3 regions of the Saccharopolyspora sp. NPDC045839 genome follow, and region 1 is predicted to be linked to each of the others. Evidence: riboswitches for the same ligand, from Rfam matches in the RefSeq annotation. Region 1 holds a riboswitch; each other region holds the start of a gene.
The links. A riboswitch is a leader RNA that binds a small molecule or an ion and turns the genes downstream of it on or off. The one in region 1 is predicted to bind thiamine pyrophosphate.
Positions count from the first base shown of each region.

Region 1 (4,046 bases):
ATGCGCTGCAGCATCACCGGCACCGCGAACACCGACGTGCACTGGTGGCGCTCCACGGCGCTGAGCGCGTGCTCGGGATCGAACTTGCGGTGCAGCACCAGGGTCGCGCCGAGCACCGAGCCGAGCTGGAACGCCGCGATTCCCCAGGTGTGGAACAGCGGCGCGCTGACCAGCACTCGTTCGCCGCTGTGCAGCGGCACCCGGGACAGGATCGACGCCGCGGGGGCCAGCCCCGCCGGATCGGGGCGGCGGGCGCCCTTCGGGGTTCCGGTGGTGCCGGAGGTCAGCACGATCATCCGGGAGTGCCGCCGCGGCCGGGGCAGCTGCTTGGCCGGGGCGGTGGTGATCAAGTGCTCGAGGGTGTCGTGGCGGGTGGTGCCCTCGGTCCACGCCAGCACGGCATCGAGGTCCTCGGGCAGGTTCGGCAGGTGGCTGCGGAACTCGGCGTCCAGGACGAGCAGGCCGACCCGCTGCTCGGCGATCACGTCGACGAGCTGGCGGCTGCTCAGGCCGGTGTTGAGCAGCACCACGTCGACGCCGAGCTTGGCGGCGGCGACGATCGTTTCGACCGGACCGTGGTGGTTGCGGCACAGCACGCCGATCCGGGTGCCGTCGGGGACGCGGTCGCGCAGGCCGTTGGCCAACCGGGTGGTGCGCTGCGAGAGCTCGGCGTAGCTGAGCGCGCCGCGCTCGTCGATCACGGCCGGGCGGTCGGCGTGGCGCACCGAGCCGACGGCGTAGGCCAGCGGCGGCGTGATGCCCCAGCGCCGCCAGGCGAGGACGACCCGCAGCAGCTTGTCCGGCCGGAGCGGGCTGATCACCCCCTGCTTTGCCAGGACGAACGCCGTGTGCAGGCCGGACGTTCCGCGCCCGAGGAGCGCGGCTGATCGTTGCCAGAACGTGCTCACGAGTCACCTCTCGGTCGCCAGGTTACCGGGAGTAGATAATGCCGTGAGCGGACAGCGCGGGGAAGGCCGAGATCACGAGAGCGGGGGCGGACCGTCGCCCGCCCCCGCTCTCGATGGGTGTTCACTCGAGGGTGGCGGCCTGCACGATCGCGTCGCGCAAGGCTGCTCTCAGTCTGCCGACCTCCAGCGGCGACAGCACCGCGGTCTCGCCCGGCGGGGTGATCAGCACGATGTTCCCCTGGTTGACGAACACCGACATGTCCCGACGTCTGCCGGCGACATCGCGGCAGCTCACATGCCACTGCTTGGTGGGCTCCACGATCCCTAGCCTCCCTGTTGCAGTTCGCGCGCTCTGCCTCCAGCGCGCGGTGTTGATCGAGGGACGCAGTTCGGTATGAACCGTGACGGTATATGCCCAAATCAGTCGCGGGAGTGGTTCAGGGCACATCTCCATCGGGCGGCCTGGAAACTCCGAGTGATCATTCACTTGAACGGCGGTTCCCGGAAAAGCAGAAGTCCGCAGCTCCGTTCGAAGCTGCGGACGTGACTTGGCGGGCTGGGGCTCAGACCGGGCGGACCACCAGGCCGTTGGCCTCGGCGGTGAAGGTGACCGCCGCTTCTTCGAAGTCGGCGATCGGCAGTTCGTCGCGGACCAGCCGGTGCGGCGCGTCGAAGGCCTCCACGCGGATCTCGCCGGTGCTCAGCGTGCGCTCCGGGAAGTCCACGCCGCCGACCTTGACCTCCAGCTCGCTGCCCTGCACCGCGATGGTCAACCAACCGCCGGGCACCGTCAGCTGCTCGCCGTCGTAGGTCAGGGTGAGCCGGCTGGCGGCGGGGTCCTCGGAGCGGACGGCGACGTGCGAGATCGCGACGTCGCGGTGGCCCGAGTCGCCGGCCAGGGCGATCACGTCCCGCGTGACCTCCTCGGCCGGGCCGTCGCCCGGCTTCGGCGTGAGCACCGGGGCGCGCAGCTCGGCGGCCACCCGGTAGGGCTGCCACGACCCGGCGCCGATCAGGTTGACCACCGCGGTGACGTCGACGTCGGCCAGCAGCCGGGTGCTGCCCGGAGCCGGCGTCACCTCGACGGCGGCGACGTCGCGCCGGTTCAGCAGCTCGCGCAGCGCCTTCGCGCGCTGCCTGCTGTTGCGGTCGAATCCGCGGGTGATCGCCACCGTCCCCGAACCGGCGGCCGCCACGGCGGCTTCGGTCAGGTCCGCCAGCGGGGCCCAGATCCGGGCGGGATCCTCCGGCCGGGGTTGCCGGCGGGAACGGGCGAAGCTCGGGGCATCGGTCGTGGTTTCCATCATCAACCACTTTAGTCCGCGATGAAGGGTCCCCTTGCCCGCCGGTGGGTGCCTTCTCGATGTGAATTCGATCGCTGTGCCGATTCCGCCCAGGTTCGGGTTCGGGTGGGCCGATCGGAGCAGGCGGACGGCTCGGCGATCGGAGTGGTCCGGCCGCCGAACGGTCTTGTCGCGCGGCGCACCTGGGGCAATGCTGGGGCGATCATCGAGGGGGGCGGGATGACCGAGGTGCACTTCCCCGAACTCGGGCGCAGGCGGGCCGGTCGCGATCCGGCGCGCGGCGTGCTGGTGTGCTGGCTGGTCGCGGACGGCAGCCGGGTGCGGGTGGGCGACCGGTTGGCGGAGATCCGGATGGGCGGCGATTGCTGCGGCCGGACGGTCGGCTGGGTTTCCGCGCTGGCCACCGGCACGCTGTGGCACCAGGTGCGACCCGGCGAGGTGCTCACCGCCGGCGTGGTGGTGGGCCTGATCGACTGAGGCTGCGGCAGGGCGGGCTCTTGCGTTTCGAAGCGCCGGAGGTGCTTGGCACCGCCACGCGGAACGAGTTCGGAAACAGCAAGGTGGGCGTGGTCGTGAGCCGGGCCCGGTTGTTAGGTTGGTGGCAGTGACGCGGGGTGCCCGGCTGCCGGGCTGAGAACAGACCCGTTGAACCTGACCTAGCTCGTACTAGCGGAGGGACGTCATGGTTCCCAATGTGCTGACCATCGCCGGCACCGACCCCAGCGGCGGAGCAGGCGTGCAGGCCGACCTGAAGACCTTCTCGGCGCACGGCGCCTACGGCATGTCCGTGATCACCGCGCTGGTCGCGCAGACCACCACCGGGGTTTCCGAGGTCCACGAGGTGCCGCCGGAGTTCATCACCGCGCAGCTGGTCACGCTGCTCGACGACGTGCGGGTGGACGCGGTCAAGATCGGCATGCTGGCCAACGCCGAGGTGATCCGCGCGGTGGTCGAGGTGCTCGACCGCTACGCGCCGCCGCACGTCGTGCTGGACCCGGTGATGGTCGCCAAGAGCGGGGACCGGCTGCTCGCCCCGGAAGCGGTCGGCGCGCTGCGCGAGGAGCTGCTGCCGCGGGTGGACCTGATCACCCCGAACCTGCCGGAGGCCGCGGACCTGCTGGGCGAGCCGGAGCTCACCGACCCCGCCGACATGCCCGCGCAGGCCGAGCGGCTGGCCGGGCTGGGGGCGAAGCAGGTGCTGCTCAAGGGCGGTCACCTCGACGGCGGGACCAGCGTGGACCTGCTGTACGGCGACGGGATCGCCGAGTTCCTCTCCAGCGAGCGGGTCGCGACCACCAACGACCACGGCACCGGCTGCACGCTGTCGGCCGCGATCGCCGCGCTGCGGCCGCAGCGCGGCGACTGGCTCGAAGCGGTGCGCGAGGCCAAGGAGTACCTGACGGAGGCCCTGCGCGCCTCCGACCGGCTCGACGTGGGCCACGGCCACGGCCCGGTCCACCACTTCCACCACTGGTGGTGACCTTTCGGGATTCCAAGCTCGTTTTGCGTGGCGGTGCACGTAGCGGAACCTCAGACGCCGTCTGGACTGTGGGATCCCCGACTTATGTATGACCAATACACGGCATCGGGGCTGTCCTCGCCAGACGACGTCTGAGAACCCGCGGCGGTGCCGGTTGCGTAGGTGGGCTAAGCGGCTTCGTCGCTTAAGAACAAGAGCCAAAACCGACTTCCCGAACACCTGCAGAGCCCTGAGCACAAGGGCTTCCACACGCTACGAGAGGTTCTGATGAGCAAGCTGCCCGCTCCGCCCGCCGACGGTTTCTGCGCCAAGGCGTGGGCGCACACCGCCGATCTGCAGCAGGCGATCGTCGAG
Region 1 covers NZ_JBWKKH010000008.1:272,124-276,169, reverse strand. Annotated here, with positions in the region: gene AC07EQ_RS14785 (AMP-binding protein) at 1-908, opposite strand, end outside; gene AC07EQ_RS14780 (hypothetical protein) at 1,030-1,227, opposite strand; gene AC07EQ_RS14775 (hypothetical protein) at 1,472-2,212, opposite strand; gene AC07EQ_RS14770 (hypothetical protein) at 2,318-2,689, shown strand; TPP riboswitch at 2,813-2,907, shown strand; gene thiD (bifunctional hydroxymethylpyrimidine kinase/phosphomethylpyrimidine kinase) at 2,895-3,692, shown strand; gene tenA (thiaminase II) at 3,960-4,046, shown strand, end outside.

Region 2 (4,046 bases), on a different contig from region 1:
ATGGGGCGAAAGGCGGATGTGGGACTGATGTTCTCCTCTGATACTGGATCGGCGACGGGGCGATGAGATCCAGCTCACGAAGAGGGAGACATCAGATGAAGCGCAGACTCGCGGCCCGGGTGGCCGGGACCGTGATGTTGGCGGCGGGAACGGTGGCCGCGTTGACCATGCCCGCCACCGCGACCGAAACCGCGCCGCCCGCGGCAGAAGCGGCGACCCTGCTCGACGCGATGCAGCGCGACTTCGGCCTGGACCGGGACCAGGCCCTCCAGCGGCTCGACCAGGAAGCCGCTGCAGCCCAGGCCGACCAGCGGCTGAGCGCCGCGCTGGGCAGCACCTACGGCGGGTCCTACTTCGACCCGGCGCTCGGCAAGCTCGTCGTCGGCGTCACCGACCAGGCCCGCTTCGACGAGGTGCGCGCGGCCGGCGCCGAGCCGAAGCTCGTCATCTACAGCATCGAGCAGCTCAACGGGGTCGTCGAAGGCCTCAACCTGCGCAGCGCGGTCGCCCCGAAGGGCGTCTCCGGCTGGTACGTCGACGGCAAGGTGAACTCCGTCGTCGTCACCACCAGGCCGGGCACCGCCCCCGACGCGGCGCGGTTCGTGCACACCTCCGGAGTCCTCACGGATGCGGTGCGCGTCACCGAATCGCTGGAGAACCCCCGCACCTACGCCGATGTCATCGGCGGCAACGCCTACTACATCGGCAGTGGCTCCCGCTGCTCCGTCGGATTCTCGGTGCAGGGCGGATTCGTGACCGCCGGGCACTGCGGCAACGTCGGCGACTCCACCTCGCAGCCCACCGGCCGGTTCGAGGGCTCGGAGTTCCCGGGCAACGACTACGGCTGGGTCCGGGTCGGCTCCGCCGACACCCCGCGCCCGCTGGTGAACCGGTACGACGGCAGCACCGTCGGCGTCGCGGGCTCCACCGAGTCCGCCGTGGGCGCGTCCATCTGCCGCTCCGGCTCCACCACTGGCTGGCACTGCGGTTCGGTGCAGGCCAAGAACCAGACCGTGCAGTACCCGCAGGGCACGGTGACCGGCCTGACCCGCACCAACGTCTGCGCCGAGCCCGGCGACTCGGGCGGCTCCTGGCTGTCCGGTAGCCAGGCCCAGGGCGTGACCTCCGGCGGTTCGGGCAACTGCAGCTCCGGCGGCACGACCTACTTCCAGCCGGTGAACGAGATCCTGCAGGCCTACGGCTTGACCCTGCTCACCCAGTAAGCGCCACCAGACCGGCCCCCGGCACCCGGCCGGGGGCTGCGTCGCGTCCGAGCGTTACGGCAGGCGGTCGCGGAGCTCGCGGGCCGCGGCGCGCGGGTCCTCGGCCTCCGTGATCGCGCGGACCACGACGACCCGCTCCGCGCCGGCCTTGAGGGCCTGGTCCAGGTTGTCCGGGCCGATGCCGCCGATCGCGAACCACGGCCTGCCGTGGCCGCGGTGCTCCGCGGCGTGCTCCACCAGCTCCAGCCCGGCCGCCGAGCGGCCCGGCTTGGTCGGCGTCGTCCACACCGGGCCGGTGCAGAAGTAGTCCACGCCGGGCTCGATCGCGGCGGCGTCCGCCTGCACCACGTCGTGCGTCGACCGGCCGATCGCGACGTGCTCGCCGACGATGCGCCGGGCGATCTCCACCGGCAGGTCGTCCTGCCCGAGGTGCAGGATGTCGGCCTCGGCGGCCATCGCGACATCGGCGCGGTCGTTGACCGCGAGCAGCGCGCCGTGCCGCAGGCACGCCTCGGCCAGCACCTCCAGCGCCGCCAGCTCGTGGCGGGCCTCCAGCGGGGCGCCGTTCGGGTTCTTGTCCCGCAGCTGGATGATGTCGACGCCGCCGGCCAAGGCGGCGTCCGCGAACTCCGCGAGATCACCGCGCTCGGCGCGCGCGTCGGTGCACAGGTACAGCCGCGCCTCGTCGAGGCGAGCGCGGATGCCGAAGCCGTCCAATCCAGGCATGCCCCACAGGGTAGCCTCCCGCGACGCCGCCGCCGGACCGCGTGAACGCGGGCACGGGCGCGCGTTCCCATTCGGCGCCCGAAATTTGTGAAAGTTGCTCGACCGCCTGTCTTTGAAGCGGCGCCAGCCGCTTAGCCCACCCTCGCAACTCGCACCGCCGCGGGTTCTCAGGCGTCGTCTGGCGAGGACAGCCCCAGCGCCGCGTATTGGTCATACGCAAGTCGGGGCTCCCACAGTCCAGGCGGCGACAGCAATTCCCGCAGGGGGGCCGCTACCTGCACCGCTACGCAAAGTGAGTTCAAGACAGGTAACGACGTGGCGATCCTCGACGGGTACGGTGGTTGCTGGTGAGCACGGGAGCCCGGGTGCCGGGCTGAGAGGGGGCGTTGGCCCCGACCGTCGAACCTGATCCGGGTCATGCCGGCGCAGGGAGCGTGGAGTGTCTGAAGAACGGAACAAACGCGTCGTCGTCGTGGGCGGCGGCGTGATCGGCATGTCCGTGGCGTGGCGCGCAGCCGCCGCCGGGCATCGCGTGCAACTCGTCGACGCCGAACCGGCGTCCGGGGCGTCGAACGTGGCCGGCGGGATGCTGGCGCCACTCGCCGAGGCGTGGCCCGGCGAAGAGGAACTGCTGGAACTGGGCGCGGCATCGCTGCGGCTCTGGCCCGAGTTCGCCGACGAACTCGCCCGGGCCTCGGGCCTGCCTTCGGGGCTGCGCCGCGAGGGAACCCTGGTCGTGGGCGTCGACAGCGCGGACCGCGCGGAGCTCGACAACCTGGTCGACTACCTCGCGCGGCTCGGCCGCGCCGTCACCCGCCTGACCGGCCGGGAGGTGCGGCGGCTCGAACCGTCGCTGGGTCCGGCGGTGCGCGGCGGGCTCGAAGTGCCGGGCGATCTAGCGGTCGACAACCGCCTCGCGCTGGCCGCGTTGCGCGCGGCCGCGACCGCGGCGGGCGTCGAGTTCGTCGCGGCGAACGCGAAGAACGTCCGGCCCGGCGCGGTGGAGCTCGAAGATTCCACTGTGGACTGCGATGTCGCGGTGATCTCGGCGGGCGTGCATTCGGGCGCGCTGCATCCCGCGCTGCGGGACCGGATTCGGCCGGTGAAGGGCGAAATCCTCCGCCTGCGCGCGCGAACCACGGCGCTGCCGCCGCCGAGCCGCACGATCCGCGGCCCGGTGCGCGGCCGGCAGACCTACCTGGTGCCGCGCGACGACGGCGGCCTGGTGCTCGGCGCCACCCAGTACGAGGTGGGGTTCGACACCGAGGTCACCGTGGGCGGGGTGCGGGACCTGATCGCCGACGCCGAGCGGCTGATGCCGGGCATCGCCGAATACCGGCTGGTCGAGGCCGCGGCCGGGCTGCGCCCGAGCACCGACGACAACCTGCCGGTGCTCGGCTGGCTGGAACCCGGTGTCCTGGCGGCCACCGGGCACCACCGCGGCGGCTTCCTGCTCGCCCCGGTGACGGTCGAGGCGGTGCTCGCGCTGCTGCGCGACGAGGAGCCCGCCGTCGAGATCAAGGCCGCCGATCCGAGCCGATGGGGAGGACAGCAGTGCACGTCGTGATCAACGGGGAGACCCGGCAGGTCGCCGCCGACGCAACGCTCGCGGCGGTGCTGCGGGAGTTCGGGGTGCCCGAGCGTGGCGTGGCCGTGGCGCTGGACGGCGCCGTGGTGCCGCGCGCCCTGTGGCCGGGCACCGCGCTGCGCCCCGATGCCGCGATCGAGGTCCTCACCGCAGTGCAGGGCGGCTGACGCCCCCTCCGGCCCGAACCCCCTTGCGGGGCAACAGAAGCACACCGGATCCCGTGCTACCCGGATTCGGTGGACCCGTTGTTAGGAGAGTCATGGACGACCCGTTGGTGATCGCCGGCCGCGAGTTCGGTTCGCGGCTGATCACCGGGACCGGAGGGGCGACGAACCTCGCGGTCCTGGAGCGCGCGCTGATCGCGTCCGGAACCGAGCTGACGACCGTGGCGATGCGCCGCGCCGACGCCGGCGGCGGCACCGGGGTGCTCGACCTGCTGCGCAAGCTCGGCATCGAAGCGCTGCCGAACACGGCGGGCTGCCGGACCGCGGCGGAGGCCGTGCTGACCG
Region 2 covers NZ_JBWKKH010000010.1:144,818-148,863, reverse strand. Annotated here, with positions in the region: gene AC07EQ_RS16870 (S1 family peptidase) at 96-1,223, shown strand; gene thiE (thiamine phosphate synthase) at 1,278-1,949, opposite strand; TPP riboswitch at 2,293-2,398, shown strand; partial or broken gene thiO (glycine oxidase ThiO) at 2,386-3,516, shown strand; gene thiS (sulfur carrier protein ThiS) at 3,504-3,704, shown strand; gene thiG (thiazole synthase) at 3,797-4,046, shown strand, end outside.
Region 2: it holds a riboswitch for thiamine pyrophosphate, as region 1 does, so the genes downstream of both, thiO (glycine oxidase ThiO) here and thiD (bifunctional hydroxymethylpyrimidine kinase/phosphomethylpyrimidine kinase) in region 1, are expected to answer to the same signal.

Region 3 (4,046 bases), on a different contig from region 1:
CGAGCACCCCGGTCTTGGCCGCATCCACGCCGATGTCCGAGGCGACCGCGTCGACCTGCGCGGCGACGGTCTCCGGCGGGATCTCGACCAGCCCGGTGACGCCGACGGTGTTCTGCACCGTCACGGCGGTGACCGCGGTCATGCCGTGCACGCCGCAGGCGAAGAAGGTGCGCAGGTCCGCGTGCATCCCGGCGCTGCCGCCGGAGTCCGACCCGGCGATGGTCAGCGCGGTCGGGGGAGCGGTGTTGTTCGCGGGCCGGCGTTCGTGCCCGGCCGAGATCTCGTGCATCCACTTCATGTTACGGCCCCGCTCCTACCGGTCTTCCAAGGCGCGGACCGGCCGGGAACGCGATTTCAATGGAAATTGGACCTTCGATTTCAATGGAAATTGCGGTCCTCCGGCGTGTCGGGCCACGACACGCCGGAGGATGTTGACGACCTGCCCGGGGTCAGTCGGCCAGCGGGAGGTAGACCTTGCCGCCGGCCCCGGCGAACTCGTCCGACTTCTCCTGCATCCCGGCCTCGATCGCCTCGACGCTGGTCAGGCCGCGTTCCGCGGCGAACTTCCGGACGTCCTGGGTGATCTTCATCGAGCAGAACTTCGGCCCGCACATGGAGCAGAAGTGCGCCGTCTTGGCCGGTTCGGCGGGCAGCGTCTCGTCGTGGAAGGCCCGCGCGGTGTCCGGGTCCAGCGAGAGGTTGAACTGGTCGGTCCAGCGGAACTCGAACCGCGCCTTGGACAGCGCGTCGTCCCGCTCCTGCGCCCGCGGGTGCCCCTTGGCCAGGTCGGCGGCGTGCGCGGCGATCTTGTAGGTGATCACGCCGGTCTTGACGTCGTCCCGGTTCGGCAGCCCCAGGTGCTCCTTGGGCGTGACGTAGCAGAGCATCGCGGTGCCTGCCTGGGCGATCATCGCCGCGCCGATCCCGGACGTGATGTGGTCGTAGGCGGGGGCGATGTCGGTGGTCAGCGGCCCGAGCGTGTAGAACGGCGCCTCGCCGCAGAGCTCTTCCTCCAGGCGCACGTTCTCGACGATCTTGTGCATCGGGACGTGGCCGGGGCCCTCGATCATCACCTGCACGTCGTGCTCGCGGGCGATGTGCGTGAGCTCGCCGAGGGTCTCCAGTTCGGCGAACTGCGCGCGGTCGTTGGCGTCCGCGATGGAGCCCGGCCGCAGGCCGTCGCCGAGGGAGAACGTGACGTCGTAGTCGCGCAGGATCTCGCAGAGCTCGCTGAAGTGCGTGTAGAGGAAGCTCTCGCGGTGGTGCGCCAGGCACCACGCGGCCATGATCGAGCCGCCGCGGGACACGATGCCGGTGACCCGGTTCGCGGTCAGCGGCACGTAGCGCAGCAGCACGCCGGCGTGCACGGTCATGTAGTCCACGCCCTGCTCGCACTGCTCGATGACAGTGTCGCGGTAGATCTCCCAGGTCAGCGCGGCCGGATCGCCGTTGACCTTCTCCAGCGCCTGGTAGATCGGCACGGTGCCGATCGGCACCGGCGAGTTGCGCAGGATCCGCTCGCGGGTCTCGTGGATCCGCTTGCCGGTGGACAGGTCCATGACGGTGTCGCCGCCCCAGCGGGTCGCCCACACCATCTTCTCCACCTCCTCCTCGACCGAGGAGGTCACCGCGGAGTTGCCGATGTTGGCGTTGACCTTCACCAGGAACTTCTTGCCGATGATCATCGGCTCGCTCTCCGGATGGCAGCGGTTGGCCGGGATCACGGCCCGGCCCGCGGCCACCTCGTCGCGGACCAGCTCGGGCGACACGCCCTCGCGGACGGCGATGTACTCCATCTCCCGCGTGATCACGCCGGCCCTGGCCCAGCCGAGCTGGGTCCGGTGCTCCCGCCCGTCGGTCCACCCCGCCCGCATCCGATGAAGTCCACTATGGACGTCGACGATGGCGTTCTCGTCGGTGTACGGCCCGGAGGTGTCGTACACGTCGAGGTGCTCGCCGTTGGTCAACTCGATGCGGCGGAATGGCACTTGCAGGCCGGATTCGGTGTTCCGGAACACCTTTCGCGAGCCGCTGATCGGCCCGGTGGTGATCTGGGTTCCGCTTTCGGACGCGTTCGGACGCACGTCGGCCACTGCCATCCACTCCCTACGCCGGCATTACCCGGTCAGGTTCATGCGGTCGGCGGCCCCGGAGTTCTCCAGCCGCCCTCTCAGCCCGCTCTTGGTGCGAGCTCCCGCGGTGTTGATTTGTCGCTGCCCGAGGCTAGCCGGGAGACCGCGGCCTGCCAACCCCGATTCACCCCGATGACGGCAGGCTGGTTTGCCGTTAGGCTCATGACCAGGGCGATCGCGACGTTGTCAGGGGTGGTGAGTACGGTGCGTGATGACATCGATACAGGAGGTGATCGCGCTTTGACTGCTGCCCCGGCGCTCGAGCCCTCGACGTGGCACGAGCTGGTGGAAGCCTGGCGGAATGTGCAGCTGCCGGGCAAGGGCTGGCGCGCGGAGATCATCGAAGGAGTGATCGTGATGACGCCGCCGCCCGGAAAGCCGCACAACAAGGTCAATTCCCGTGTAATCAAGGCGTTGGCCCGGGTGATCCTGGATGAGTGGGAGTTGGCTACGGCGCTGGGGGTCGTGATCCCGGCAACCGGTGAAACCTACGAACCTGATCTCGCGGTGGTCTCACGTGAAGTGTTGGATGCAGATCCGCCGGGTGATCCTGTTGTAGCGGATCAACTGCTGCTCGCTGTCGAGATCACATCGTGGAGTAATGCCAAGACAGATCGGGAAACGAAGCTCAGGGGGTACGCACTTGGTGGTGTGCCGCTCTATCTCCTGATCGACCGATTCCGGTCTGGTGGGCCATCGGTATTGCTTTACTCCAACCCTGAGTCCGGCAGTTATCGAGAGATGTCCTGCGTGCCTTTCGGTAAACCTGTCGAGTTGCCCGATCCGTTCAACTTGACGCTTGAAACCGGGGATTTCTGAGGTTCAGTCTTCGTCTTCGGCGAAGGGGTCGCCGGATTCCGCCGGGTCCCAGGTCAGGCCCGGGATTCCCCAGCCGTTGCGGCGGACCATCTTCTTCGCCGCCCGCGCGTGGCGGCCCATCAGGCGGTCCAGGTAGAGGTGGCCGTCCAGGTGGTCGGTCTCGTGCTGCAGGCAGCGGGCGAAGAAACCCGTCCCCTCGACCTCGATCGGCTTTCCGTCCACATCGGACCCGGTGACCTTCGCCCGGCTCGCCCGGCCGGTCGGGTAGGACTCGCCGGGCACCGACAGGCAGCCCTCCCAGTCGTCGTCCGGATCCGGCATGGTCTGCGGGATCTCGGACGTGGTCAGCTCAGGGTTGACCACTACGCCGCGGTGCTGGACGCCCTCGTCGTCGGGGCAGTCGTAGACGAACACCCGCAGGTCGACGCCGATCTGGTTGGCCGCGAGCCCGACCCCGTTGGCGGCGGCCATCGTCTCGAACATGTCCTCGACGAGGGTGCGCAGCTCGTCGTCGAAGTGCTCCACCGGGCGGGTGGGGTTGTGCAGCACCGGGTCGCCGACGACGCAGATCGGGTGAACAGCCATGAGCGGGACTTTAGCGGTTTGGGCAGTCGGGGCGTCGGGGTGTTCCGGGCCCGGTACTCGCCGGTGTGATCCGCTCCCGCCGGGATTCCGGGCATGGTGTAATTGAGGAGGAATCACAGCTGTGTGATTCCAGCGAACGCGGGAAGTCCCGAATCGCGAGGCGAGGAGCCAGATGGACGCCGCCCAAATGCTGACCGCGCAGGAGATCGCTCGTCAGTGCGAGCAGCTGGCGCGCCTGCAACAGCGGAAGCCGGAATCCGATCCCGCACCCGGTCGGCGGTTGCGCCTCGCCGAGCCGATCACCCAGCCGATCGAGCGGATCGTCGAGCCGCCGCCGGTGCCGCCCCAGCCCTTACCGCCGGACGGCGAGCTCACCGTCCGGGAGCGGGGCATCCTGGCCTTCGAGTCGCAGTGGTGGAAGCGGGAAGGTGTGAAGAAGGAGCTCGCGGTCCGCGAGCTGTTCGACATGTCGCCCTCGCGGTACTACCAACTGCTGAACGCGTTGCTGGA
Region 3 covers NZ_JBWKKH010000010.1:136,277-140,322, reverse strand. Annotated here, with positions in the region: gene thiD (bifunctional hydroxymethylpyrimidine kinase/phosphomethylpyrimidine kinase) at 1-289, opposite strand, end outside; gene thiC (phosphomethylpyrimidine synthase ThiC) at 450-2,099, opposite strand; TPP riboswitch at 2,087-2,208, opposite strand; gene AC07EQ_RS16820 (Uma2 family endonuclease) at 2,295-2,951, shown strand; gene AC07EQ_RS16815 (peptide deformylase) at 2,955-3,536, opposite strand; gene AC07EQ_RS16810 (DUF3263 domain-containing protein) at 3,709-4,046, shown strand, end outside.
Region 3: it holds a riboswitch for thiamine pyrophosphate, as region 1 does, so the genes downstream of both, thiC (phosphomethylpyrimidine synthase ThiC) here and thiD (bifunctional hydroxymethylpyrimidine kinase/phosphomethylpyrimidine kinase) in region 1, are expected to answer to the same signal.